Regions from separate parts of the Micromonospora sp. LA-10 genome, predicted to be linked through region 3. Evidence: riboswitches for the same ligand, from Rfam matches in the RefSeq annotation. Region 3 holds a riboswitch; each other region holds the start of a gene.
What was found. Region 3 has a riboswitch for cyclic di-AMP ahead of ACSDG8_RS07045 (C39 family peptidase). Riboswitches for the same ligand answer to the same signal wherever they lie in the genome.
Positions count from the first base shown of each region.

Region 1: linked by a shared signal. The riboswitch ahead of ACSDG8_RS24945 (coiled-coil domain-containing protein) and the one ahead of ACSDG8_RS07045 (C39 family peptidase) in region 3 are both predicted to bind cyclic di-AMP.
Region 2: linked by a shared signal. The riboswitch ahead of ACSDG8_RS14515 (coiled-coil domain-containing protein) and the one ahead of ACSDG8_RS07045 (C39 family peptidase) in region 3 are both predicted to bind cyclic di-AMP.

Region 1 covers NZ_CP195710.1:5,276,898-5,286,169, reverse strand. The annotation lists gene ACSDG8_RS24980 (glycoside hydrolase family 3 protein) at 1-600, opposite strand, end outside; gene ACSDG8_RS24975 (DUF3145 domain-containing protein) at 634-1,125, opposite strand; gene ACSDG8_RS24970 (hypothetical protein) at 1,456-1,785, shown strand; gene ACSDG8_RS24965 (carbonic anhydrase) at 1,823-2,452, opposite strand; gene ACSDG8_RS24960 (alpha/beta fold hydrolase) at 2,602-3,507, shown strand; gene ACSDG8_RS24955 (HelD family protein) at 3,632-5,749, shown strand; gene ACSDG8_RS24950 (cation diffusion facilitator family transporter) at 5,844-6,758, shown strand; cyclic di-AMP (ydaO/yuaA leader) riboswitch at 6,902-7,033, shown strand; gene ACSDG8_RS24945 (coiled-coil domain-containing protein) at 7,038-8,117, shown strand; gene ACSDG8_RS24940 (SRPBCC family protein) at 8,114-8,590, opposite strand; gene ACSDG8_RS24935 (STAS domain-containing protein) at 8,692-9,051, opposite strand.
Region 2 covers NZ_CP195710.1:3,090,493-3,099,764, forward strand. The annotation lists gene ACSDG8_RS14470 (RNA polymerase sigma factor) at 1-334, shown strand, start outside; gene ACSDG8_RS14475 (dihydrofolate reductase family protein) at 371-1,006, shown strand; gene ACSDG8_RS14480 (CsbD family protein) at 1,067-1,240, opposite strand; gene ACSDG8_RS14485 (heavy metal translocating P-type ATPase) at 1,308-3,560, opposite strand; gene ACSDG8_RS14490 (hypothetical protein) at 3,578-4,558, opposite strand; gene ACSDG8_RS14495 (heavy-metal-associated domain-containing protein) at 4,593-4,799, opposite strand; gene ACSDG8_RS14500 (metal-sensitive transcriptional regulator) at 4,880-5,179, shown strand; gene ACSDG8_RS14505 (SHOCT domain-containing protein) at 5,305-5,514, shown strand; gene ACSDG8_RS14510 (YibE/F family protein) at 5,679-6,953, shown strand; cyclic di-AMP (ydaO/yuaA leader) riboswitch at 7,108-7,238, shown strand; gene ACSDG8_RS14515 (coiled-coil domain-containing protein) at 7,243-8,271, shown strand; gene ACSDG8_RS14520 (carbonic anhydrase) at 8,333-8,992, opposite strand; gene ACSDG8_RS14525 (helix-turn-helix transcriptional regulator) at 9,152-9,272, shown strand, end outside.
Region 3 covers NZ_CP195710.1:1,511,848-1,521,119, forward strand. The annotation lists gene ACSDG8_RS07035 (CDP-glycerol glycerophosphotransferase family protein) at 1-592, shown strand, start outside; gene ACSDG8_RS07040 (alpha/beta fold hydrolase) at 599-1,345, opposite strand; gene ACSDG8_RS07045 (C39 family peptidase) at 1,907-2,740, opposite strand; cyclic di-AMP (ydaO/yuaA leader) riboswitch at 2,946-3,086, opposite strand; gene ACSDG8_RS07050 (hypothetical protein) at 3,387-4,151, opposite strand; gene ACSDG8_RS07055 (hypothetical protein) at 4,287-4,625, opposite strand; gene ACSDG8_RS07060 (acyltransferase family protein) at 4,706-5,923, opposite strand; gene ACSDG8_RS07065 (polysaccharide pyruvyl transferase family protein) at 6,079-7,404, shown strand; gene ACSDG8_RS07070 (alpha-ketoglutarate-dependent dioxygenase AlkB) at 7,471-8,082, shown strand; gene ACSDG8_RS07075 (uracil-xanthine permease family protein) at 8,178-9,272, shown strand, end outside.

The sequences.
Region 1 (9,272 bases), 2.8 Mb from region 3:
CTCGGTCAGCGCCGGGTTCCCGGCGGCGCCGGCCGCGAGCGGGCTCGGCAGCAGGGTCACCCCGTCGGTGATGCGGGTGACCACGCCGTACTCCTGGTCGGTGCCGATCAGGAACGGCGCGGCGCCGGCGGGCAGCTTGCCGGCGGCGGCGCGCAGCCCGTCGGTCAGCGCCCGGACCTGCTTGGGGTTGTCGACGTTAGTGGTGGCCTGGTTGCCGGAGGTCGGGTCGTCGGCGCTGAAGCCGACCAGGATCACGCCGCCGAGCCGGTACTTGGCCACCATCTCGGCGGGGGTGTCGACGCCGGCGAGCGACCGGTTGCCGGCCGCCGAGCCGGCCGAGACCTTGGTGGCCGAGCTGCCGTACGCGTACGGCATCAGCACCTGCCCGACCAGGTCCTCGTCGGAGAGCGTGCCGACCAGCGCGGCGGCGCGGGCGGCCGGGTCAGCGGCCGGGGGGTCGCTCGGCGCCGGCGCGGCCGACGACGGCGCCGGACTCGACGGGGTGGGACGGGGCCGGTCCGGCCCGTCGGAGCACCCGGAGACGAGCAGCGCGGTCAGTGCGGCGAGCGCGACGGCGGAGCGCCGCGGGGAAATCGACACGCGGCCCACCGTATCGGGGCAACTCGGCCGCCGTCACCCGACCCGGGTGAGCAGCGTCACCGGGGCGCCGTCGCCGGCGTACCGGTAGGGCTCCAGCTCGGCGTCCCAGGCGGTGCCCAGCGCCTTGTCCAGCGCGTGGGCGAGCGCCTCCGGGCCGCGCGCGGCGGCCATCAGGCTGCGCAGCCGGTCCTCGCCGAGCTGGATGTCACCGGCCGCGCCGACGGCGGCCCGGAACAGGCCGCGGCCCGGTACGTACATGAAGCGCTCGCCGTCGACGCCGGGACTGGGTTCCTCGGTGACCTCGAAACGGATCATGGGCCACTGCCGGAGGGCAGCGGCCAGCTCCGCGCCGGTCCCCGGGCTGCCGGTCCAGCCGCACTCGGCGCGACGAGCGCCCGGATCGGCGGGCTGCGCCGTCCAGTGCAGGTTGACCGGCGCGGCGAGGACGCGCGCGATCGCCCACTCGACGTGCGAGCACACGGCGAGCGGGGTCGAGTGGACGTATACGACGCCACGCGTTGGCACGGTGACCTCCCGGTGAGCCGAGGTGCGTCTTCCCCTACGACCTCGTCCTACCGAGTGGTACCTGAACACACATGATTACCTGTGTGACTGGTGGTGCGCCAGCGAATCGGAAAATTCGCCGGTCCCAGCCGGCGGGAAATACCCGGGAGGTGGAGCCGGTTGTGCACTCTGACGCCGCGACGACCAGCCAGGTGTCGCGGTCGTGTACAGTTCTCTGGGCGGTTCTGTGTGCCGCCGTACATCTTCGCGGGCAGGCGCTCAACCGGGCGTCGCCCGCACAGCCCCCGGACGGCCTTCCGTCCCCACCGTACGTCTGCAAGGAGTACCTCCGTGGCGAGCAACACCTCTAAGACCGCGCGCGCGTCAGTCCGGGCCGGCCAGGCTGGCCAGGGTGGCGCCCTCAGCGTGCTGGGCGAGTTCAAGTACCTGATCCCGCTCAACGGCGGCAAGCACGCCTACGTGCGCAACCTGACCAACGGCAAGACCGCGCACCTGCGCACCGACTCCGAGGCCTTCGTCGAGGAGATCCGCGTGCTGGCCGCCGCCGGCCACGCCGCCAAGATCCGCGCCGAGATCAACGGCCTGGCCGCGTCCTACCCGGACCACGGCTGGGACGCCACCGAGAAGCGCCTCGTCGAGGCCGGCGTCTTCGAGGGCTGAGCGCCCTCACCCGCACCACCGAAACCGCCCGCCGGGATCATCCCGGCGGGCGGTTTCGCGTCTGCTCCTGCGGCAGCAGCGTCACCTCGCCGGTGGCCAGGTCGTAGAGCGCGCCCTCCACTGCCAGCTCACCGGCGTCCACCGGCCCGGCCAGCCGGTCGTCGCACCGCAGCGCGGCGACGGTGCGCCGGACGTGGCGGCGGATCGCCAGCGGATGCGCGTCCGGGTCGTCCACGCCGACGTCGGTGACCGCCGGGGCGATCCGGTCCACCACGTACGCGAGGTCCCCGCCGGGGCACCGCCCGGTGCGCAGCGCGTCCACCGTCGAGCCGACCGCGCCGCAGCGCTCGTGGCCCAGCACCATCACCAGGCGTACGCCGAGCTGCTCCACCACGTACTCGATCGAGCCGCGGACGGCCCGGTCCAGCACGTGCCCGCCGGTACGGATCACGCAGATCGAACCGAACGTCTGGTCGAAGATCGCCTCCAACGGCACCCGGGAGTCGATACAGCCCAGCACCACCGCGTACGGCTGCTGGTCGCCGGAGGCCACGGCGGCGGCAGCGGTGACGTCGTGCCCGTGCACCGGCTGCCCGCTGACGAAGCGGCGGTTGCCGGCGAGCAGCTCGGCCAGCGCGGCGCGTGGACTGCGGGCGGCGGACGGCATGCCCCCAGCCTGGTCATCGATCCGGTCCTCGTGGGGCGGGACGCGAATCTTCTCCCCGCCCCGGTTGCCGTGGTGTCATGACGGGTAACGCCGGTGTCACCGCCGGGACACCCGGTGGACGCAAACCGGACGGCTCGGGGGTGGACGACATGGAACTGCGGCTTCCGGACGGCGTAAGGCTGCACGTGACGGTCACCGGGCCGGTCGACGCCGAGGTCACCGTGGTGATGCTGCACGGCTGGACGCTCGACGGGCGCAGCTGGCACCGCCAGGTCGCCGACATGCGGGAGCGGTTCGGCGACCGGGTCCGCCTGGTCACCTACGACGCGCGCGGCCACGGCCGGTCGAGCTGCCTGGCGCTGCGCGACGCCACGCTGGCCCAGCTCGGCGACGACCTCGCCACGGTGATCGACGAGATCGTCCCGTCCGGGCCGGTCGTGCTGGTCGGGCACTCGATGGGCGGTATGACGGTGATGGAGTACGCCCACCGCCACCCCGACCGGTTCGCCGCGCGTACCGCCGGGCTGGTCTTCGTCTCGACCACCGCCGAGGGTCACACGCACACCGTCTACGGCCTCTCCCCCCGCATCACCCGGCTGATCCGGCTCGCCGAGACCACCGGCGCCGGGGTGCTGGCCCGGTGCGGCGGCTGGCGGCCACCGCACGCGCTGCTGCGCGCGCTGCGCCCCAGCATCCGCTGGATGCTGTTCGGCGACCGCTGCGACCCGGCGGACATCCGCCTGGTCACCTCGGCGGTGGCCCGCGCCACGCTGCGCTCGATCGGCGGGTTCCGCGCCTCGATCGGGGCGCAGCACCGGCTGGAGACGCTCGCCGCGCTCGGCGGGCTGCCGGCCGCCGCGCTGGTCGGCGACCGGGACCGGCTCACCCCGCCGCCGTGCGCCGAGTCGATCGCGGCGACGCTGCCCACCACGGAGCTGACCGTGTGCCCGGGCGCCGGCCACATGCTGATGATGGAGCGCCCGGACCAGGTGAACTCCGCCGTGGCCGGGGTGGTGGACCGGGTGCTGGCCGGCCGCCCGGCGACCCGCCTCTGAGCGTCCCCCGCTCCCGGACGGCACTGACGTACGCCACGCGGACGGCATGCCCCGGCGCCGCGGTTGCCGAGGGCCCGTACCCTCATTCAGCCCGTCGTGTCGTCCGACCACAGGAGCATCCGCGTTGACCGACCAGACCACGCTGGACCGGGAGATCGCCGCCGAGCAGCGCCACCTCGACCGGGTGTACGCCCGGCTGGCCGAACTGCGCCGGTCGGCGGCCGACGCCGAGCGGGAGGGCTATCAGCTGGCCCGGGTCGGCAACTTCGGCGCGCTGGTCGAGCGGGACGCGATGGTCTTCCACGCCGCCCAGCGCCGGCACGTGCTCGACGCCGAGCACGAGGGGCTGGTGTTCGGGCGGCTGGATCTGCGTACCGGGCAGGTGCTGCACGTCGGCCGCCTGGGTGTGCGGGGCGTGGACGCGGAGACGCTGGTGGTGGACTGGCGGGCCCCGGCTGCCGCCGCGTTCTACCAGGCCACGCCCGCCGAGCCTCGGGGCGTGGTGCGCCGGCGCACGATCCAGTCGGCCTCGGAGAAGGTCACCCGGATCGAGGACGACCTGCTGGACCCGGAGGCCGCGCCGCCGGACATGGCGGTGGTCGGCGACGGGGCGCTGCTGGCCACGCTGTCCCGGGCCACCGGCCGGGGCATGCGGGACATCATCGCCACCATCCAGCGCGAGCAGGACGAGGCGATCCGCTCCCCCGGCAACGGCGTCACGATCGTCTCCGGCGGTCCGGGGACCGGCAAGACTGCTGTGGCGTTGCACCGGGCCGCGTACCTGCTCTACTCCGACCGGGCCCGGTACGCCGGCGGCGGCATCCTGGTGGTCGGCCCGTCCGGCGTGTTCGTCGAGTACATCGCCTCGGTGCTGCCGTCGCTGGGCGAGGAGACCGCCACGCTGCACTCGCTCGGCTCGCTGTTCCCGGGCCTGTCGGCGTCCCGGACCGACCCGCCGGACGTGGCGGCGGTGAAGGGCTCGCTGCGGATGCGCCGGGTGCTGGAGCGCGCGGTACGCGACGCGGTGCCGGACTCCCCCGCCGAGCTGCGCCTGCTGTACCGGGGTGAGCTGCTGCGCCTTGAGCGTCCCGCGCTGGACGCGATCCGGGACCGGACGCTGGCCCGGGGCGCGCGCCGCAACGAGGTGCGCCGGTCGGCGTTCGACGCGGTGCTCGCCGCGCTCTACGCGCAGGCCCGCACGCTGCGGGTGGGCCGGCTGCCGGAGCAGCCCGCGTTCGAGGACGAGATCATCGAGCGGCCGGAGTTCCGCGAGTTCCTCAAGGCGTGGTGGCCCCGGCTGCACCCGCGGCACGTGCTGGACTGGCTGGCCCGCCCGGACCGGCTGCGCCGCTACGCCGGGGGGATCCTCTCCTCGGCCGAGATCCGGCTGCTCGGGCAGGCGTACCGCACGCTCGCCACCGACGGGCTGACGGTGGCGGACATCGCGTTGCTGGACGAGCTGGACGCGCTGCTGGGCAAGCCGGTGCAGCGGGCCCGACCCAAGCGCGACCCGTACCAGCTCGCCGGTGGTGTGCGCGAGCTGAGCACGTACGCCGATCGGCAGCGCGCCGCCCGGGCGGCGGCCCGGGAGCGTCCGGCCGACTACCGCGACTACGCGCACGTGGTGGTGGACGAGTCGCAGGACGTGTCGCCGATGCAGTGGCGGATGGTGGGCCGGCGCGGGCGGCTGGCGTCCTGGACGGTGGTCGGCGACCCGGCGCAGACGGCCTGGACCGGCGACCCGCAGGAGCTGGACCGGGCCCGGGACCAGGCGCTGGGCCGGCGCAAGCGGCACCGCTACGAGCTGACCACCAACTACCGCAACTCGGCGGAGATCTTCGCGGTGGCGGCGGCGGAGATCCGCCGGCTGTACCCGGATCTGCCGCTGCCCGACGCGGTCCGGTCCACCGGCGTGCCGCCGGTGGAGCGCACGGTGCCCGCCGCCGAGCTGCCGGCGGCCACCGTCGAGGCGGTCGAGGCGCTGCTCAGGCAGGTGGAGGGCACTGTCGGCGTGATCACGCCGGTGCCGCGCCGGGACGAGGTGGCCGGCTGGCTGGGCACGCGCGGCGCGGGCCGGCTGCAGGTGGTGACCAGCCTGCAGGCCAAGGGCATGGAGTACGACGGCGTGGTGCTGGTGGCGCCGAGCGAGATCCGGGCCGATCCCGGGTCGGGCGTGCGCACGCTCTACGTGGCGCTGTCCCGGGCGACGCAGCGTCTCACCACGCTCGACCCGGTGGGGTGAGTGGTCGCGTCGGCGCCGCCCACAGTTCACTTGCATACATAGCGATGTGAGCATACATTGGGCCCGGCCGGTACGCGGCAGGGAGGGTGTTGGCGTGGGCGCAGGTCATGACCACAGCGGCGCGGTGGCCAACGCGGCACACCGCCACCGGGGCCGCCTCTGGGCCGCGTTCGCGCTGCTCGCCGTCCTCATGGTGGTCGAGGCGGTGGCCGCCTTCACCACCGGCTCGCTCGCCCTGCTCTCCGACGCCGGGCACATGTTCACCGACGTGCTCGGCATCGGCATGGCCCTCGCGGCGATCACCGCCACTCGCCGCGCCGGCACCGACCCGCAGCGCACGTTCGGGCTCTACCGGCTGGAGGTGCTCGCCGCCCTCGCCAACGCAGTGCTGCTCGGCGCCGTCGCGGTCTACGTCCTGGTCGAGGCGGTACGCCGCTTCGGCGAGCCGCCGGAGGTGCTCGCCGGCCCGATGCTCGTGGTGGCGGTGCTCGGCCTGCTCGCCAACATCGTCGCCTTCGCGCTGCTGCGGGCCGGATCGAAGGAGAGCATCAACCTGCGCGGGGCGTACCTGGAGGTGCTCGGCGACCTGCTCGGCTCGCTCGGCGTGATCGCCGCGGCGCTGGTCATCGCGGTCACCGACTGGTGGTGGGCGGACCCCCTGGTCGCCGTCGGGATCGGCCTGTTCATCCTGCCGCGCACCTGGCGGCTCGGCCGGGCCGCGGTGCGCATCCTGGTGCAGGCGGCGCCGGAGCACCTGCAGGTGACCGCCGTGCACGACCGGCTGGCCGCGGTCCCCGGCGTGGCCGAGGTGCACGACCTGCACGTCTGGACGCTCACCTCCGGGATGGAGGTGGCCTCGGCGCACCTGACCACCGATCCGGGCGTCGACCCCGGCGGGGTGCTGGCCGCCGCCCGGGCCGCGCTGCACGAGGACTTCTCCATCGATCACGCCACGTTGCAGGTCGAACCCGGAGCGTCCGCGGGCGTGTGCGGCAAGACCGAGTGGTGATTAGGACAGACTTAAATCACTGTGGCTGTTGTACAGTAATGTCGGTTTTGCCCCACCATGCGGCACCACGCATCGGAGCCGCGTCCGGGCAGCGCCGGTAGGCTCGGTCGCGGCCGCAGCCACCGGCGTCACCGGCGCAGGTGGGGTGGCCGTCGCCTAATCGCCCGAAGGGGCGAGCCGGGGAACCACGCACGTGGGGTGCATCCGCGTCAGCGGTAGGGATCTTCCGTCCCGAACCCGTCAGCTAACCCGGTCGGCGGTTGACGGAAGGACATGTGAATGCCCCCAGTGGCACCTGCACGACGGACGGCCGCCCGGTTGGCGGCCCTGCTCGTCGCGACCCTGACTCTCGGCGTCGCGACCGTTCCGGCCTCCCCCGCCTCGGCGGCGCCCCGGACCGCCCTGCTCGCCGCCGCACCCGGCGACGACGAGGGCGGCACGCCGGAGCTGCGCGCCCAACTCGACGCGGCCAGCAAGGGCTGGCTGGAGGCGAAGGCCGCGCTGAACCAGTCGGTGAACCGCCAGAAGCAGCTGAACGACCAGCTCAAGACGGTCGGCGCCGAACTCGCCGCACGCGACGCCAAGGTCGGCGAGATCGCCGGAGTGGCGTACCGTGCCGGCCGCCTCGGCACCGCAGCGGCGCTGCTCGACAGCAGCAGCCCGGCGGGCTTCATGGATCGGGCCGCCACCCTGGGACAGGTCGCCGCGCACGAGGACCGCACGGTGCGCGAACTGATCGCCACCCGCGACGAGGCCACCCGCACCCGGGCCGCGCTCGACACCGAGATCCGCGAGCAACGCAAGCAGGTCACGGTGATGGGCAAGCGCAAGGAGCAGGCCGAGCGCGCGCTCGAAGTGGCGAACCAGCGCTCCGCACGCAGCAACAGCAGCAGCGGAGGCGGCAGCGTCCAGGGCACCTCCAACAAGAACGCGAAGCCGGCGCCGCGCAACTCGGACGGCTCGTGGCCGTCGGAGTCGTGCAGCGTCAACGACCCGACCCCGGCCAACGGCTGCATCACCCCGCGGACGCTGCACGCGCTGCAGCAGGCCAAGGCGGCCGGCTTCACCCGGTACGTCTCGTGCCACCGGCCCAGCGGCTCGGGCGAGCACCCGAAGGGGCGGGCCTGCGACTTCGCCGCCCAGAAGAACGGCTTCGGCGGCGTGGCCACCGGCGGCGACCGGACGTACGGCAACAACCTGGCCGCCTACTTCGTGCGCAACGCCGACCCGCTCGCCGTGCTCTACGTGATCTGGTTCAAGCAGATCTGGCTGCCCAGCAGCGGGTGGAAGTCGTACAGCGGCGGCAACGGCGACCCGTCCAGCGACCACACCAACCACGTGCACCTGTCGGTGTACTAGCGCGCACCAGGGGGGCCGGCCGGATCGGGCCGGCCCTCCAGCGTCGCGCCGAGACGCGCCGCCAGGCTCAGGTGAGCCGCCCGGGCCTGACGGAACGCGTACCCGAACAGCGGCGCCGGCGCGGTCAGCGTGATCTCCACGTCGATGCGTACGGTGCCGTCCGGCTCGTCGCGCAGCCGGGTGTGGTTGCGCACCGTGGTCGCCGGCTGCTGCCGGGCCACCGTGACCACCTCGTCCTCGTTCGCGACCAGCACGTCCGCCTGGTACGTGACCGGAAAGTGCAGCGGGCCCAGTTGCAGCCGGTCGGTGATCGCGTAGCTGGCCAGCGCGCCCGGCCGGGCCGGCAGTTGCCGGACCCGGACGATCAGCGGATGCAGCTCACCCTGGCGACTCAGGTCACCCAGCAGGGCCACCGCGTCGGCCCGGCTGCACCGGGTCTGCACGGTGTAGCTGAAGCTGTCGCTGCTCTGCAAGCGGGCCCCCTCGCCGTCGTGCGTCGCGACGATCGTCCCGTACGGACGCCGGACTGGCAACGGGTAGAAGGTCCCCTGGCCGGAGGGGGTGTGAGCGGCGCTCAGGCGCCGGGCAGCACCTCGGGGGTGTCGTCGGCGAACCACGGCTCGGGAGCGCCGAAGAGGCCGAGCAGGCCGGTCACCCAGAGCTGCCGGTGCACGAACCGGCTCGGCTCGGTGACCACCAGCTTGACGCCGCTGACCTCGCAGGTCTGGAAGCCGGCGACCATGGCGCTGATGCCGACCGAGTCGATGAACGTGACGAGCCGCATGTTCAGCTCGATGCGCGAGGGACGGCCCTTCGCGAGCACCTCGGCGATCGCTTCCCGCACCTCGTACGCGGTGTCGACGTCGATCTCCCCACGGGGCGCGATCTGGACGACACCACCCGGCCGCACCGACTTCACGATCGACAGGCTCACGCGAGCACCTCCACTCGCCCTTGACGGGCGCCTCATCAGTACGCGGGCCGCGACCGAGAGTATTCCTCCAACGCCTCGGTCGCCACCCCCCGGGATGAGCAATTCGCGAACTGGGCACACCTGGGCGTACCCAATCCGGACCTCCGGGTTCCAGTTTCCCCTTCGCCGCGGGCCACGGCCAGCCTTACGGCCGGTCGGACCCGTCGATCCGCCGACCAGGG
Region 2 (9,272 bases), 1.6 Mb from region 3:
GGAGGCCCCTTCCGCCGAGACCACCGACTGGCCGCAGATCGTCGCGCTCTACCGGGTGCTGGCCCACCTCGCGCCGAATCCGATGGTCACGCTCAACCAGGCGGTCGCGGTGGCCATGGTGGACGGCCCGCGCGCCGGGCTCGCGCTGCTGGAACCGCTCGACGCCGACGGCCGGACCGCCGGCCATCACCGGCTCGCCGCCGTCCGCGCGCATCTGCTCGACCTGGCCGGGGACCGGGCGGACGCGCGGGCCGCGTACCTGGCCGCCGCACGGGCCACCACCAGCCTGCCGGAGCGCCGTTACCTCCAGGCCGGCGCCGCCCGCCTGGCCTGACCGATGAGTTGACGCGCGCCCGGGGGTCCACCCGTCATGGGAGAGGTGACCAGTCAGATGTCGGTGTCGCTGGACGGCTACGTGGCGGCGCCGGGCCAGAGCCAGGCGGACCCGCTGGGCCGTGGTGGCCTGCGGTTGCACGAGTGGGCGTTCGCCACCGAGAGCTGGCGCGCGCAGCACGGCCAGGAGGGCGGGGAGCGCAATTCGGACGCCGAGGTGATCGAGGAGATGACCGAGGGCGTCGGCGCGTACGTGATGGGCCGGCGCATGTTCGGCGGCGGCGAGGGTCAGTGGGACCTCGGGTGGACCGGCTGGTGGGGCGACGACCCGCCGTTCCGGACTCCGGTGTTCGTGCTGACCCACCACCCGCGGGAACCGCTGGTCATGAGCGGCGGCACGGAGTTCCACTTCGTCACCGACGGCCCCGGGGCGGCGCTGGAGCGGGCCCGGTCGGCGGCGGGTGACGGGCGGGTCTGCGTGGCCGGTGGCGGCGCCACGGTACGCCGTTACCTGACCGACGGGCTGCTCGACTCGGTCTGGCTGCACACGGTGCCGATCGTGCTGGGCGGCGGCACGCCGCTGTTCGACGGGCCGCTGGACGTGGTGCTGGAGCCGGAGAAGGTGGTGGCGTCGCCCACTGTCACGCACGTGCGCTACCGGGTTCGACGCTGACCGGTACGGCACGCCGGGCCGGCCCGAAGGGCCGGCCCGGCGACGTGCACTGCGCGTACGTCAGCTCTTGAAGGCGTCCTTGACCTTCTCGGCGGCCTGCTTGAGCTTGGCGCCGGTCTGGTCGTTGCGGCCCTCGGCCTCCAGGCGCTCGTTGTCCGTGGCCCGGCCGACGCCCTCCTTGACCTTGCCCGCGGCGTCCTGGGAAGTGTTGTCGATCTTGTCGTCGAGACCCATGATGACCTCCACTGATGCGATTGCCTGTCGACAACTGGTTACCCCGTCGGCCACCCGCCCAATCCCCTCACCCGATCGGGCGGAAGCGCCGCAGCCGCAGGCTGTTGCCGACCACGAAGACCGACGAGAACGCCATCGCCGCCCCGGCGAGCATCGGGTTGAGCAGCCCGGCCGCCGCCAGCGGCAACGCCGCGACGTTGTAGGCGAACGCCCAGAACAGGTTTCCCTTGATGATCGCCAGCGTGCGCCGGGAGAGCCGGATCGCGTCCACGGCCGCGGTCAGGTCGCCCCGGACCAGCGTCAGGTCGGCGGCCTCGATGGCCGCGTCGGTGCCGGTGCCCATGGCCAGCCCGAGGTCGGCCCGGGCCAGCGCGGCGGCGTCGTTGACCCCGTCGCCGACCATCGCGACCACCCGGCCCTCGCCCTGGAGCCGCTCGATCACCGCGACCTTCTCGGCGGGCAGCACCTCCGCGATCACCTCGTCGATGCCGACCTCGGCGGCCACCGCCTTCGCCACAGTGGCGTTGTCGCCGGTGAGCAGCACCGGTGTGAGCCCCAGCTCGCGCAGCCGGGCGACGGCCGTCCGGCTGGTCGGCTTCACCGCGTCGGCCACCGCGAGCACGCCCCGGGCCCGCCCGTCCCAGCCGGCCAGGATCGCCGTCCGGCCCGCCGCCTCCGCGCCGGTCGCGGCCCGCGCGACCTCCTCGGGTACGTCGAGACCCCGCTCGCGCAGCAGCCGCGCTCGGCCGACCACCACGGTCCGGCCGTCGACGGTGCCGGTCACGCCGAGCCCTTCGGCGTTGGCGAACTCGCCGACCGGCGGCAGCGGACCGGCCTCGGCCGCGGCCTCGGCGACGGCCCGGGCGATCGGGTGCTCGGAGGCGGCCTCCAGCGCGCCGGCCACCCGGAGCAGTTCGGCAGCGTCCTCGCCGTCGGCGGGCAGCACCTCGGCCAGCGCCATCCGGCCGGTGGTGACGGTGCCGGTCTTGTCCAGCACGACGGTGTCGACCCGGCGGGTGGACTCCAGCATCTCCGGCCCCTTGATGAGCACCCCGAGCTGCGCCCCGCGGCCGGTGCCGACGAGCAGCGCGGTCGGCGTGGCCAGGCCGAGCGCGCACGGGCAGGCGATGATCAGCACGGCCACCGCGGCGGTGAACGCGGCGGTCGGCCCGGAGCCGGTGCCGAGCCACCAGCCGAGCGTGCCGGCGGCCAGCGCGATCACGATCGGCACGAAGACGCCGGAGATCCGGTCGGCGAGCCGCTGCACGGCCGCCTTGCCGGTCTGCGCCTGCTCCACCAGCCGCGCCATCTGGGCGAGCTGGGTGTCGCCGCCGACCCGGGTGGCCCGGACGACCAGCCGGCCGCCGGCGTTCACCGTCGCGCCGGTCACCGTGTCGCCCGGCCCCACCTCGACCGGCACCGACTCGCCGGTGAGCATGCTGGCGTCGACCGCCGAGGTGCCCTCCTCGACCACGCCGTCGGTGGCGATCTTCTCACCGGGCCGGACCACGAACCGGTCGCCGACCGCAAGCTGACCGACTGGCACCCGGACCTCCTGGCCGCCGCGCAGCACCGCCACGTCCTTGGCCCCGAGTTCGAGCAGCGCGCGCAGCGCCGACCCGGCGGTGCGCTTGGAGCGGGCCTCGAAGTACCGCCCGGCCAGGATGAACACCGTCACCCCGGCGGCAGCCTCCAGGTAGATGTTGCCGGCGCCGTCGCCCCGGGTGATGTCGAAGCTGAACGGGTGCTTCATGCCGGGCATGCCGGCGTCGCCGAGGAACAGCGCCCAGAGCGACCAGCCGAACGCGGCCAGCGTGCCGAGCGAGACGAGCGTGTCCATGGTCGCCGCGCCGTGCCGCAGGTTGACCAGGGCGGCGCGGTGGAACGGCAGCCCGCCCCAGACCACGACCGGGGCGGCCAGCGTGAGCGAGGCCCACTGCCAGTAGTCGAACTGCCAGGCCGGAACCATGGCGAGCACGATCACCGGCACGGTGAGCACGGCGGAGACCCAGAGCCGGGTACGCGCGGCGCGCAGCTCGTCCACCGGCTCCCCGGCCGCTGCGGTCGCCTGCTCGGGCGGGGGCGGCACCACTGCGGTGTAGCCGGTCTTCTCGACTGTGGCGATCAGGTCGGCCGGCGCGACCTCGTCGGCGTACCGGACGGTGGCCTTCTCGGTGGCGTAGTTCACCGTCGCCTCGACGCCGTCCATCCGGTTGAGCTTCTTCTCGATCCGGGCGGCGCAGGACGCGCAGGTCATCCCGCCGATCGCCAGCTCGATCAGGTTCGGCGCGGTGGGCAGCGCCTTTCCCGTGGCAGTCATCGCGGCACCTCCGGCGCTCAACTGTGCCCGTGCCCGGGCGTGCCGTGTCCGGCGTCCGGGGTCGGTGCGGTGGTGGGTGCCGGCGCGGCGGGCGCCGGCGCGGTCTGGTCGCCGGCCAGGACGGTGAACTCGGCGGTGTGCACCGTGTCGCCGTGCCGGAAGTCCAGGTAGAGACGGTACGCCCCGGCCGAGGGCACCTCCGCGGCGAACGTGATCGCCGGACCGGCGGGTGTGCGCCCGTCGCCGGGCGTGCCCTCCGGGTGCACATGCAGGTACGCCAGGTCGCCCTGCCGCAGCGCCACCAGGTGCCCGTACGCGCCGAGGTAGGGCTGAAGGTCGGTGACCGGCCGCCCGTCGCGGCTGACGGAGAGCGTGAGCCGGCTCGTCCGGCCCGGCTCCGGCGCGCCGGTCAGGGTGACGGTGTAGCCGTCGACGGTGGTGCTGGTCGCCGGCGCCGGAAGCGGCCGGGCGGCCAGCTCGCCGGAGACCGTGACGTCCAGGCCGAGGGTCAGCGGCTCGCCGCCTTCGGGCGTGAAGTCGGCGAACGCCCGCCAGACGCCGGGGCCGTCGAGCGGGGAGGCGACCCACCAGGTGCCGTCGCCGGCCATCTCCGGGTGGACGTGCCGGAACCCGGAGAGGTCCCGCCGGGCGACGATCAGGTGCATGCGCTTGTCGTGGGCCACCTCGAAGCGGGTGACCGGCGTGCCGTCCGGGCCGGTGATCCGGAAGGCGAACTGCCCGGCCGCCGTGGTGGTGGGCTGGAGCGTGTAGCCGCGTTCGGAGACGAGCAGCCCGCCGGGCAGGTGCGCGGCGTCGCCGCCCGCGTGGTTCTCGTCACCGTGACCGGTGTCGCCGGTCCCGTGGTCGCTGCCGCTGTCGTCGTGGCGGGCCTCGGCGGCCGGGGCGACGGGATCGGCCAGGTTGCCGATCCCGTACGCCGCGCCGAAGACCGCCACGAGGCCGAGCGCGAAGCCGCTGAGCTTCGTCGCCGTGTTCATGGTTTCTCCTCGCTCCTGCGGGTCCGTGGACCCGTCACGCACCGACGAGGTCGTAGCCGGCCTCGTCGACCGCCGCCCGGACGGCGTCCGCGTCCAGCGGGTTCTGACTGGTGACGGTGACCCGGCCGGTGGCCAGGTCGACCTGGACGTCGGTGACGCCCGGAAGCGCGCTCAGCTCGGTGCTCACCGAGTTGACGCAGTGGCCGCAGGTCATGCCGCTCACCTGGTAGGTGCTCTCCATCTCGCCCTCCGATCTTATACCCCCTGGGGGTACTGCCGGAACGTTAGCATACCCCCGAGGGGTACGCTATCCTCGTTTCCATGACCGCGCCGTCCAGCCCGACCCGGGGCTACACCGCCAGCAAGGACCAACTCCTCGCCCGGCTCCGCCGCATCGAGGGTCAGGTCCGGGGCATCGAGAAGATGGTCGAGGACGACCGTTACTGCATCGACGTGCTGACCCAGATCTCGGCCATCCAGGCGGCGCTGGACAAGGTCGGCCTCGGCCTGCTCGACGGCCACGCGCGGCACTGCATGCACGAGGGCGCCGCCGAGGGCCGGGCCGACGAGATGGCGACCGAGATGATGGCCGCCGTCGGCCGCCTGATGAAGCGCGGCTGAGCGGGACCTCCGGCCCCCGGAGCCGGGCACATCGACCCGCGCCGACGCGTCGGGCCGGTCGTACCGTCGAAGTGGCGGGCAGGCCGACCCCGGCGGACCCGCGGCGACGGACGGAGGGCGGCCCGATGATGTGGCAGAGCCCGATGATGGGCTGGATGTGGATCTGGTCCCTACTGGTGCTCGCGGTGCTGGCAGGGCTCGTCTGGGCGGCTGTGCGGTGGACCGGCCCGCAGTACCTGGGCCCGACGACGGCCCGGCGCATCCTGGACGAGCGGTACGCGCGCGGCGAGATCGACGAGGACGAGTACCGGCGACGCCGGGCCGGCCTGACCTGACCCGAGCGGGGCGCGCGGCACCGGCCACGGTGCCCGGGTGCGCCCAGCCGGGCTGCCTACCATGGCCGGACGACGACCCGGACGTGGCCGACACGTCCGCGCCGGCCCGGTGACCACACCGGTCCGGCGGACCAGGCGTCGCCGCGACCGTTGGGAGAGACGCCTTGGGTGCCGACCACACCCGCCCCGCACCGCCCACGCCGCCGCGCGTACGCCGGCTGCTCGTCGCCACGGTGGTGCCGCTGTTCGCGCTCACCGTGATCGCGGCGCTGGTGCTCTGGCCCCGGCAGGACCGGGAGCCGGTCGGCGGCGCGGACGTCCCCCGCTACCACGGCACCGTGACCCGGGTGGTCACCGAGCCCTGCCCGCCGACCCCGGAGGCCCCGGAGGGCGCGGGCGGGCCCTGCGGCACCGTGACCGTCACCGCCGAGCAGGGCCCGGACGCGGGCCGGCAGGTCGAGACGCCGCTGCCGGCCGGGCCGGGGGCGCCACGGGTCGAGGTCGGCGACAAGATCGTCCTGGTCGAGCTGATCGACCCGGCCGACCCCTCGGTGAAGTCCTACAACATCGCCGAGCACCAGCGCGGCACCCCGCTGATCTGGCTTCTGGTCCTCTTCGCCGCCGCCATCGTGGCGTTCGGGCGCTGGCGCGGGCTCGCCGCGCTCGGCGGCCTGGCGGCCAGCTTCGCCATCCTGCTCGGCTTCGTGCTACCCGGCATCGGCGGCGGCCAGCCGCCGCTGCTGGTGGCTATCGTGGGCGCCGCGTTGATCATGTTCGTGGTGCTCTACCTGACGCACGGGGTCACCGCGCAGACGTCGGTGGCGGTGCTCGGCACGCTCGGCAGCCTGGTGATCACCGGTGTGCTCGGCCTGCTCGCCACGTCCGCCACCCACCTGACCGGCTTCGGCAGCGAGGACGCCACCACCCTGTCCATGTTCCAGGCCGACGTGGACCTGCACGGGCTGCTGCTGGCGGGCATCATCATCGGCTCGCTGGGCGTGCTGGACGACGTCACAGTCACCCAGGCGGCCACCGTCACCGAACTCGCGCACGCCAACCCGGGACTGTCCCGGCGGCAGCTCTACCGGGCGGCGACCCGCGTCGGCCGCGCCCACATCGCGTCCACCGTCAACACCATCGTGCTGGCGTACGCGGGCGCCTCGCTGCCGCTCCTGCTCCTGCTGGTCGCCGACTCCCGCCCGGTGAGCCAGATCCTCACGAGCGAGTTCCTCGCCCAGGAGATCGTCCGCAGCGCGGTGGCCACGCTCGGCCTGATCGCGGCCGTACCGCTGACGACCGCGCTGGCCGCGATCGTGACCACCGCCGGACGGCGCGCGCCCGGCGCGGCGCCGGCGGCCCCCGCGCCCCGTCCGCCGGGCGGACGCGACGACGCGCTGGAGGCGCTCGGCGGCGGAAAAAGCACGGAGGCGACATGGTGACACTCCGCACGGTGACCATCGATTTCAAACGCGATGCTGGTCACGGCACGCCACGGCGAAATCTCGCTATTGGTCGGCTTCCGGACGTAGATCCGCAGGAGTGCTGTCGGGTAACCTCGCTGCCGGTCACCGCCGAAGGCGCGCACCGGCGCCAGCGGTGCCGCCGCCCAATCGCCTGCGGGCGAGCCGGGGAACCAGGTACAAGGGGTGAATCCGCGCGAGCGGTAGGGGCCACTTCCGTCCCGAACCCGTCAGCTAACCCGGTCGGCGGCCGACGGAAGGGAACACTGTGACGCCACCCCTGCGCCGCTGGCTGACACCCCTGGTGGCCGTGCTGGCCTCGCTGGCAGTGCTGGCCGGGCCGAACTCGGCGATGGCGGCCCCCGCCGCCGCGGCGGCCCCGAAGCCGTCCGGGCACGAGGAGGACGGCGAACCACCACTCATCACCGAGGCGATCAACAACGCCAACCGCAACTTCCTCCAGGCGAAGGCGAAGCTGGCCAAGTCGCAGGACCGCCAGCGGCGGCTGGCCGCCGAGGTGCAGACGGCACAGGCCGAGCTCGAGGCGCTCAGCCCGCAGGTCAACCAGCTCGCCGCCCAGTCCTACCGGACCGGCCGGATGGGTGCGATGGCGATGCTGCTGGAAAGCAACTCGCCCGACTCGTTCGTCCGCCGCGTCAACGCCCTGGACGAGCTGAACCTCCTCAACGCGCAGCGCCTGGCCGCCATCAACGCGGTCAAGAACCGCGCCGAGACGGCCAAGATCGCGCTCGACGCCGAGGTACGCGAGCAGGAGAAGCAGAAGAACGCGATGGAGCGTGAGAAGGTGCAGGCCGAGCGCGCCCTCAAGCTCGTCGGCGGCCTCGGCTTCACCGGCGGCCTGGTCGACGCCACCTCACCGGTCGCCAAGATCGGCCCCGGCCGCACCGCCGACGGCGGCTGGAAGGCCGAGTCGTGCAGCGAGAGCGACCCGACCACCTCGGGCTGCGTCACGCCGCGGACGCTGCACGCCTACAAGGAGGTCCGGCGCGCCGGCTACACGCGCTTCGTGGGCTGTTACCGGCCGGGCGGGCCGTGGGAGCACCCCAAGGGCAAGGCGTGCGACTGGTCGCTGCAGAACAGCGGCTTCGCGCCCTGGCACAACAACGACACCCGCAAGTACGGCAACGACGTGGCCGCGTTCCTCATCCGCAACGCCGACCGGCTGGGCATCTACTACGTCATCTGGAACCGGCAGATCTGGTTCCCGGCCACCGGCTGGAGTTCGTACAGCGGACCGTCGAACCACACCGACCACGTCCACATGTCGATGCTCTGACCTGGACGCAGTGAGAAGGGGCCGCCCGCGGGCGGCCCCTTCTCGTCGTCCGGCGCCGCGGTCAGCCGGCCAGCGCCGCGTCCGCGTCCGCCGGCGCCGAGGGAGCGGGCAGTGACGCCGGGACCTGCGCCACTGTCCGCACCTGGCCGCCGGAGAGCCGGTACGACATCCCCACCACCGTGCACCGCCCCGCCGCGACCCGCTCGGCCAGCACGGTGGACCGGGCCAGCAGCGTCTCCACGGTCTGCGCGATGTGGACGTCGACGATGCCGTCGAGGTCCTCGATCCCCTGCCGGGCGGCCCGCAGCAGGCTGGGCGAGACCGCGTCCACCACCGCGCCCAGGTGCCCGGCCGGGGCGGCGCCGGTCCGCACCCCCTCCCGGGCGGCCTGGACCGCGCCGCAGGAGTCGTGCCCGAGCACCACCACGAGCGGCGTGCCCAGCACTGTGACCGCGTACTCGACGCTGCCGAGCACCTCGGGCCCGGCGGTGTGCCCGGCGGTACGCACCACGAAGAGGTCACCGAGGCCGCGATCGAAGATGATCTCCGCCGCGAGCCGCGAGTCGGAGCAGCCGACGATCACCGCGAAGGGGTGCTGGCCGTCGGCCACCGCCGCCCGGTGCCCGGCGTCCTGATTCGGATGCTGCGGCACGCCGGTGACGAACCGGTGATTACCGGCGCGCAGCTCCGCGAGCGCCTGCTCCGGGCTTCTCGGCGTCATCTGCCTCACCTCGTCTACCTGGGGGAACGACCAGGCCGTACGGCCTCGCGACTTCACGGTCACACGGCGTGTGGGGCACGTCAAGATTCGTGATACGCATTTCATACTTTCCCGTGCCGGGCCGCGTCCGATTCGGGCGAGCCCGTCGATGGCCATAGCATGACCACCATGGCGACCACACCAGTTGAGGACGGGAGCCGCCGTAACTGGACCTTCCTCACCAATCACGGGCATGTGCTGCTGGCGATCGCGCGCAACCCCACCGCGCGGCTGCGGGACG
Region 3 (9,272 bases):
CTGGACCGGGCACCACGCCGACGCCAACTACTGCTCGCTGCCGGTGGCCGAGACGCTGATCCGCCGGCTGATCGACCGCGGGGCGGCGGTGATCCTGCGCGCCCACCCGTACACCGGCAAGAACCCGGCCTCGGCCCGCCAGCTCGCCCGGCTCACCGAGCTGCTCGCCGCCGACCGGGCCAAGACCGGCCGCCCGCACGTGTGGGGCGCCGCCGCGGCCCGCGAGCTGACGCTCACCGAGTGCGTCAACCGCGCCGACGCGCTGGTCTCCGACGTCTCCGGCGTCATCTCCGACTGGCTCTACTCCGGCAAGCCGTACGCGGTCACCGACACCGGCGCCGACGGCGAGCACTTCGTCGAGCGGTTCCCGCTCGCGGCCTCCGGCTACGTGCTGCGGCGCGACATGTCGAACGTGGACCAGGTGCTCACCGACCTACTCGACGCCGACCCGAAGGCCGCGCAGCGCTGGGCGGCGCGTACCCGCTACCTGGGCGACTTCCCCGCCGACGCCTACGCCGAGGCGTTCCTCGCCGCCGCCCGCCGCGAGCTGGAGGCCGACTGGGCGGTCCCGGCGCAGCGCGCCGTCGTGTAGGCCCGCTCAGAGGTACGCGTCGAGCAGGGCGAGCACGGCGGCCGGGTCCTCGACGTGCGCGTTGTGGCCCAGACCGGGCAGGGTGGCGACCGGCGCGCCCAGCTCCTTGAGCTGCTCGTCGCTCACCATCGGGTCCTGCTCGCCGCGGGCCAGCAGCACCGGCACGCCGGTGGCGGCCAGCAGGGCGGGCAACCGGGGCTCGCCGACCGCGAACGCGGCCGGGTCCATCGCCAGCCGCCAGCGGCCGTCCACCCGCCGCAGCCCCGCCTCCACCACCGGATGGTCCGGCGCGAACAGCCCGGCGAGCCCGGACACCCGCAGGTAGCGGCGGGCCGCCTCGTCGCGGGTGGCGAACCAGGTGACCGGCCGGGCGGCCAGCTCAGCCGCCTTCGCCAGCTCGGCCGGGGACCAGACCGCCTTGATGCCGAGCCCCACCACCGCGTCGACCGGAAGAGCCCGCTGCCGGGCCGCGAGCGCCAGCGCCACCACCCCGCCGAGCGAGTGCCCGAGCAGCACCAGCCGGTCGTCCGGACCCAGCCGGACCGGGCCGAGCCCGTCGGCCACGCGCTGGGCCAGGGCCTCGAACGAGTAGCCGTCGAGCGGCGGCGACCAGCCGTGGCCGGCCAGGTCGGGGGCGAGCCAGCGCCCGGGCCAGCGGCGCTCCAGCAGTGGCGCCCAGGGCAGCCACACCTCGCCGGTGGCGCCCATGCCGTGCAGGAGAATCAGGTGCCGGTTCCCCGTCGCATCGCCCATTGGCGCAGTCTGCCACCGCCCGCCCCGGACACGCGAGACCGAACCCCCGACCCGCCACCCACGCCGCCCGCCCTCACGCCGCCCGCCCTCACGCCGCCCGCCCCCACGCCGCTCGCCCCCGCCCCCGCGCGCCGCTCTCGCGCTCGCCCCGCGCTCGCCCCGCGCTCGCCCGCCCTCTCCCTCTCCCTCTCCCTCTCCCTCTCCCTCTCCCTCTCCCTCGCCCTCGCCCTCGCCCTCGCCCTCGCCCTCGCCCTCGCCCTCGCCCTCGCCCTCGCCCTCGCCCTCGCCCTCGCCCTCGCCCTCGCCCGTCGATCTTGCACTTCCCGCCCTCTCACCGTCGATCTTGGAGTTGTGGTGCCTCCCATAGCGGGTGAGCCGGGCATACCAGGCGCCACAAGTCCAAGATCGGCGCGCCGGGGCCGCGTGAGAGCCGCGCCAACGCCGCCTGAGGGGTGCGCCGAGGCCGCGTGAGAGCCGCGGCGGGGACGGGCGCGGCGCGGGCGGGACGGAGAAGGCCGGCACCCCCGGGAGGGGCGCCGGCCTTCGGTTGGTGCTGGTTGGTCAGGCGGAGTAGCCACGGCTGGCGATCCAGTGGGCCAGGTCGATGGTGGTGAGCCAGTACGACGGCAGCGACGGGTCGGCCGAGTCGGCGATCCGCACGGTCCGGCCGTCGTCCTTGTAACCGATCACCGCGACGTAGTGGCCGCCGGGGAACGAGTGCCAGCCGCCGTTGGTGTCGGTGGCGGTGCCGGCGACGTTCGCGACGACCGCCCGGCCGTTGCTGATCGCCTCGACCACGTCGGCCTGGAGCCGGTCCATCTGGGCCGGGCTGGCCGAGCCGGGAATCATCCGGGTCCGGTACGGGTTGCCCTTGACCTGCTGGTTGAGCACGCGCGTGGTGTCCTCGGCCGAGTTGGTGCCCATCTCGGTGGTGCCGAGGGGACCGGCCAGCGCGTCCTGACTGCGCTCGATGCCGGTGGCGCTGAGCGCGTTGCGCACGGCAGCCGGGCCGCAGTAGTAGTAGTTGATCTGCGCCTGGTAGTCGTAGTCGAGCGACTTGCTGGACGGCGGCTTCGGCGCGGCCTTGGTGACGTCCGGGTCCGGCGCGGCCTTCTTCGCCGACCGGGAGGCGCTGGGCGACGCGCTGGGCTCGGCGCTCGGCGAGGCCGGCGGGACGACGATGCGCGCCTCGCCCCGGCTGGCGGGCTCGCCGAGCCGTGCGTCGAGTTCGGCGACCGAGGCGGTGTTCTCCTGGCGGACCGGGGCGTCCTCACCGGCGGCGAGGGCGGTGCCGGCGCCGGCGGCCAGCACGAGCGCCGCGGCCGATCCGGCGATGATCTGGTACGGGCGTTCGGTGGCGATCCGGCGCAGCTGACGCTTCAGGTGGTGCTTCACGAAAATCCTCCACGGGGGGCGTGTCGGCACACGCCGGCCCGGCACGCGGGGTGTCCACACGTGCTGCAGGGCCGGATGGGCCGGGGGAACGGGTACGCCCGCGATGCCGGGCGCCCAGGGGCGGTGTGCCGGTCGCGTCAGGCGAGCGCGGGTACCGCGGAGCCGTGGAGGCGGGGGGACGATCGAGGGGTGGGCACGAGGATGGGACTCCTTCCGTGGCCGCCGACCGGGTTAGCTGACGGATTCGGGCGGGAAGTACGCCCTACCGCGGCAGTGGCCGCGGATTCACCCCGATGGTGCTCATGGTTCCCCGGTTCGTGATGACACGATTAGGCGGGTCGGCGCGGCGTCGCATTCTGCGATCGGTTACCGCACCGGACGCGCCGACACTACCGGCGGGTACTGCCCCTGCCAAGCGCTCCCACCTGCGTAAACGTGATCTTCGGTAACGGATTTCGGAACACCCGGTTACTCACTTCGCTCAATGGGACAAGCGGTGGTGATGTGACCTGGCGGCGGATAAGGGGACAGACGGCGAGCCGGCGACCGGCAATTGCGCGCTCCGCTGCCCTGTTCCGCGCCGGACGCCCGTTTCCACGCACCGGGTGGGCCGGGTCACCACATTCCCGGTAACAATTCGGTCGCCTCAGCCGACCCGGGCCGGACGCCAACGGGCGTTGCGGACGGCCGCGCCGACCGGCAGGGGCGTCGTCGCCGCGCCGCGGGACACCGTAGCGGGCCGCAACGCCAGGGTGGCCGCGTACGCCTCGGCGGCGAGCGCCCGGGCGGCCTCGGCGGCCAGTTCGGCGTCCCGCCAGGCCAGTCGCTCCCGCTCGGCGGCGCTCTCCCACCCGGCCCGGCGCCGGTCCCGGACGGTGCGGGCCAGCACGATCTCCTGCTCGGCGGGGTGCCGGCGCGGGTCCCACCCGTTGCGGCGCGCCAGCACGTCGGCGAGCTGGCGGGCGGACAGGTCGCCACGCCAGTGCGCCGTCATGGCGGCGTGGTGCAGCCAGCGCTCCCGGGCCGCGTACTCCGCCGGGGTTCGCGGGGTGCGCGGGGCGGCCAGCGCGGCGGCCCCGGCCAGGCGGCGCGCGGCGGTGTCCGCCTCGTCGTACGCGGTCCAGGCCCGTTCCGCCTCGTCCTGCGCGGCCAGCCACCGCTCCCGGCGGCGACGGGCCGTCTGGGCGGCGCCGGCGGCGGCGACCGCCACCTCGTCGGCGTACCGGACGAGGTCGTCGCGGCGCGCGGCGTCCGCGTCCACCGGCTCGGCGGCGGCCTCGGCGGCGCCGTCCCGCTCGGGCCGGGCCACCAGCACGGCGAGCAGGCCGAACGCGAGCAGCATCAGGAAGGACCAGATGGCGGCGGCCTCGGGGACCGCGGTGAGGAAGTGGTAGAGAACGGTCTGCGACATGGTCGGCACCTCACGGGAAGAACCTGGCGGGAGACTCCGCACGGCCGGGCGGGGCGCGGGTGCGCCGGGCCGTCGAGGGGCGGGTGCGGGATGACGTTCGGTGGGTGCGGTGACGGGCGAGCGCCCGTGGGCGGATCAGCGGGCGGGCGGGGCCCGCAGGCCGACCGGCGCGGTGATCCGGCCGGCCGGGACCGGCTGGGGGCCGGCCGGGAGCGTGTCGGTCGCCCGTGGGGCGGGCGCGCCGACGGGACGAGCCTGCCGTTCGGCGGCGCGGTCGTGTTCCGGTCGCTGGGCGGCGGCCGGCGTGCTCGCGTACGCCGGACCGGCGACCACGGCCGGGGCGGCCGGGGCGGCGCCGGCCGGCAGCGTGGCCGCGCCGAACGAGCAGGCGACGACCACGGCGAGACTGGCCAGCATCCGGGCGGTCCAGCGCGCCACCCACCAAATGGGGCAGGTGAGCGCGATCGGAAGCACGGGTACAAATTACCGCCGATCCCCCACTGACGCACCGTCGCACGGCGTGTCGCGGATCGACCGGCCGACCGGGGCGCGTGTCAGTCCGGGCGACGCCGCCCGGCGTACTCGATGTCCTCGGCCGGACCGCCGACGGACGGCGCGACGCCGTCGGAGGCCGGGGTTCCCGCACCCTCGGCGGGCCCGCGCGGAGCCGGCACGGCCGGTGCGCGCGACGCCGCGCGGGACCGGCGGGACGGACCGAGCAGGCGCATCATCGGCAGCTCCACCCAGCGGTGCAGCGCGGCGGCGAGCGCGAGCGTGAGCAGCAGGAAGCCGAGTACCGCGAGCGGCCCCTGCCAGCCGGGCAGGCCGGTGCCCCAGTCCCCGGTCAGCCGCAGCACGGTGACCATGACCAGCACGTGCACCAGGTAGAAGGCGAACGACACCTCACCGAGCCAGATCATCGGCCGGGACCGCCAGGGGGTGGGCCGGCCGCGCACGTCGGCGTCCGCCGCCGCGGCGATGACCAGCAGGTACGCCACGGCGAGCAGCGCCGCCCAGAACTCGGCCGGGATCCACAGCGCGGCGACCACCCAGGTGGTGACGAAGATGCCGGTGGCGACGGCGAGGTTCGGTCCGCGCCAGCGGTGGCGGCGCATCAGCTCGGCGGCGGCCACGCCCATCCAGAACTCCAGCGACCGGGTCACCGGGAAGATCTGGGTGAACCACCACCGCTGCTCCTCCGGGACCAGCTCCTGGCCCGGCCACAGCGCCAGGATGAGCAGCGGCGCCGCGACCAGCACGGCCCGGAGCACCCCGGTACGGGCCCGGCGCAGCCGCGGCACCACCAGCGGCAGGCACAGGTAGAAGGCCAGCTCGCAGGAGAGCGACCAGCTCACGTTGTTGACGCTGTAGAAGTAGCCGTTCAGCGGGATCCACGCCTGGACCAGGAAGAAGTTGCCGATCGCCGCCCACGGCAGGACCGGGTCGGCGAACCACGCCGCCACCGCCAGCGCCGCCACGAACGTCACCACGTGGTTGGGGTAGATCTTGGCGAGCCGGCGGCGCAGGAACGTCCACGCCCGCTCCCCGTCGCGGTACGACCAGACCAGCACGAACCCGCTGAGGATGAAGAAGAACTCGACGCCGGACAGGCCGAGGCTGAACGCCTTGTCCACCACGGTCTTGAGGTGCGGCTCGGCGACGATCCCCATGGTCCCGGCGTGGAAACCGAAGACCAGCAGCGCGGCGATCCACCGCAATCCGGTCAGCGACGGCAGCCGCGGGGCACGGGTGACGGTGGGCGCGCTGGTCATTCCGGGCACCCTACCCCGGAGTACCGGGACGTTCCCGGCGAGCCGACGGCCGATCGGTCCCCGCACGGCGGCGGATAGGATTTCCGTTCCTGCACGCGCGAGCGCCCGACCGGCGCCCGCGGCACGCCGTGCCGTACGGAAGGTGAGCGAACCGGATGCACCAGCGGATCCTGCTCCGCGCCCGCAAGGGCCCGTTCGACGTCCTCACGCCGGAGGAGACGTTCGCCGGCAACTGGATCGGGGACAACAGCGGAAACCTGGTCTTCAGCCACGCCGCGCACAAGCTGCTGGCCACCTCCACGGCGGAGATCACACCGACCCGCACCCCGGCCGATCCGCGCCTCGCCGACGAGATCAACGAGCGGTACGACGTGTTCGTCGTACCGCTGGCGAACGCCTTCCGCCGCAGCTTCATGCACCGCCTCACTCCGCTGACCCGGCTGATCGAACGGCTGAAGATCCCGGTGGTGGTGCTCGGCGTCGGCGTGCAGACCAACGTCGACGGCGACCGCGAGTACCTGCGGCCGATCGACGAGCCGGTGCGCGCGTTCTGCAAGGCAGTGCTGGACCGGTCGCACAGCATCGGCGTACGCGGCGAGGTGACCGAGAGCTACCTCAACACGCTGGGCTTTTCCGACGTGGAGCAGATCGGCTGCCCGTCGATGTTCCTGCACGGCGACACGTTCCCGCTGCAGAAGAAGCAGCCGGAGCTGACCGCCGAGTCGAAGGTGGCGCTCACCATCTCGCCGTACGTCCGCTCGATGGCCTCGGTGGTCCGCCACCACCACGAGCGCTACCCGAACCTGTGCTACGTGCCGCAGGACCTGCGGACCCTCGGCACCCTGCTCTACGGCGACGCGCCCGAGCACCGGGGCCAGAGCAGCGACATCCCGCTGCACACCTCGCACCCGCTGTTCGTCGAGGACAAGGTGCGCATGTTCGTCGACCCGTGGACCTGGATGTCACACCTGTCCGAGTACGACTTCGCGTTCGGCACCCGCATCCACGGCACCATCACCGCGCTGGCCGCCGGCACGCCCGGCTACCTGTTCGCGCACGACTCGCGCACCCTGGAACTGGCTCGCTACTTCGACATCCCGCACCGGATCATGCGCGACGTGCCGGCCGACGTCGACGCCGCCGACCTCTACGCGGAGGCCGACTACACAGCACTCACCGACGGCCACAAGGCCCGCTACGAGACCATCACCGCGTTCCTGCGCAAGCACGACCTCGGCATCTCGTTCGACGACGAGGAAAGCGCCGCCCGCTTCGACCGGCGGGTCGACGAGACGGTGTTCCCGCCGGCCGTCCGGCCCGCCGCCGCCACCCCGCCGGCCGAACTGCTGACCCGCATCGAGCGGCTGCGCGACGAGAACGCCAAGCTCACCGAGACCATCGACGCGCTGCGTTCGCAGCAGCTGCGCGAGCGGATCAAGCAGGCCGTCCCGGGCAAGGTCCGCCGGATGCTGCGGCGCTGATCGTCGTACGCATGTTCTAAACAGGGTACGATCGGCGGCGTGCCCGACGTCGCGTACCAGCCCTCGATGCTCGACCTCGCCGAGCAGGGCCCGACCCTGGGCCCGCTCGCCGGGGCGCTGCGCCGCCACGAGCTGAGCCGGGGCGCCTGGGTCGACCACCTGCCCGGCTGGGTGCGGGGCTCCGACGCGGTGCTCGACACGCTGCGCAACGACGTGCCGTGGCGGGCCGAGCGCCGCACCATGTACGACACCGAGGTCGACGTGCCCCGGCTGCTCTGCTGGTACGCCGCCGGCCGGCCGCTGCCGCACCCGGTGCTCACCGCGGCCCGCGACGCGCTCACCCGGCACTACGCGCCCGAGCTGGGCGAGCCGTTCGTCACCGCCGGCATGTGCCTCTACCGCGACGGGCGCGACAGCGTGGCCTGGCACGGCGACACCCTGGGCCGCTCCGCGCACATCGACACCATGGTGGCGATCGTCTCGTTCGGCTCCCCGCGCGCGCTGCTGCTGCGACCCCGCGGCGGAGGCGGCGGCAGCCTGCGGTTCCCGCTCGGCCACGGCGACCTCGTGGTGATGGGTGGCTCCTGCCAGCGCACCTGGGAACACGCGGTGCCGAAGACCACCCGCCCGGTCGGCCCCCGCGTCAGCGTCCAGTTCCGTCCCACCGGCGTCGCCTGAGCCCGGGCCGGGCCCACATCTGCGCTGGGCACGTGCTAGAAACAACTCCCAGGGTCGATCACGCCCCCGTCACCCGATGACGCGAAGGGCGACCGATGACCCAGTCCCCCACCTCCCGCTGGTCCCCGTGGACGCTGCACGGCGACGGCCGCCAGGTACGCCCCGGCGACGTGGTCCAGCCCGACGAACGGCTCTCCTGGCCGCGCACCGTCGGCGTGGGCGTACAGCACGTGGTCGCCATGTTCGGCGCCACCTTCACCGTCCCGCTGATCACCGGCTTCCCGCCCGCCACCACGCTGCTCTTCTCCGGGCTCGGCACGCTGCTGTTCCTGCTGATCACCGGCAACCGGCTGCCCTCGTACCTCGGCTCGTCGTTCGCGTTCATCGCGCCGGTGCTGGCGGCGAAGACCGACGGCGGCATCGGCGCGGCGCTCGGCGGCATCGTGGTCGCGGGCGTCGCGCTCGCGATCGTCGGCGTGGTCGTGCAGGTGGCCGGCTCCCGCTGGATCGACGCGCTGATGCCACCGGTGGTCACCGGCGCGATCGTCATGCTGATCGGCCTCAACCTCGCGCCGGTGGCCTGGGACGGCGGCGGCGCCGGCACCGGCGTCAAGGCGCAGCCGCTGATCGCCGTGGTCACCCTCGCCGCGATCCTGCTCACCACAGTGCTGTTCCGCGGCTTCGTGGCCCGGCTGTCGATCCTCGTCGGCGTGGTGGTCGGCTGGGTGCTCGCCGCGCTGACCGGCAACCTCGACCAGCAGGCCGTACGCGGGCTGCGGCAGGCCGCCTGGGTCGGCTTCCCCGAGTTCCACACGCCGAGCTTCGACGCGCGCGCCGTCGTGCTGGTCATCCCGGTGATCCTGGTGCTGATCGCGGAGAACGCCGGGCACGTCAAGGCGGTCGCCGCGATGACCGGCCGCAACCTGGACCGCGACATGGGCCGGGCGCTGCTCGGCGACGGCGTCGCCACGGTGCTGGCCGGCTCCGGGGGCGGTTCCGGCACCACCACGTACGCGGAGAACATCGGCGTGATGGCGGCGACGCGCGTCTACTCCACTGCCGCGTACTGGGTGGCCGGCGGCACGGCGATCCTGCTCGGGCTCTGCCCGAAGTTCGGCGCGCTGATCCTGACCGTGCCGGCGGGCGTGCTGGGCGGCGCCACCACCGCCTTGTACGGCCTGATCGCCATC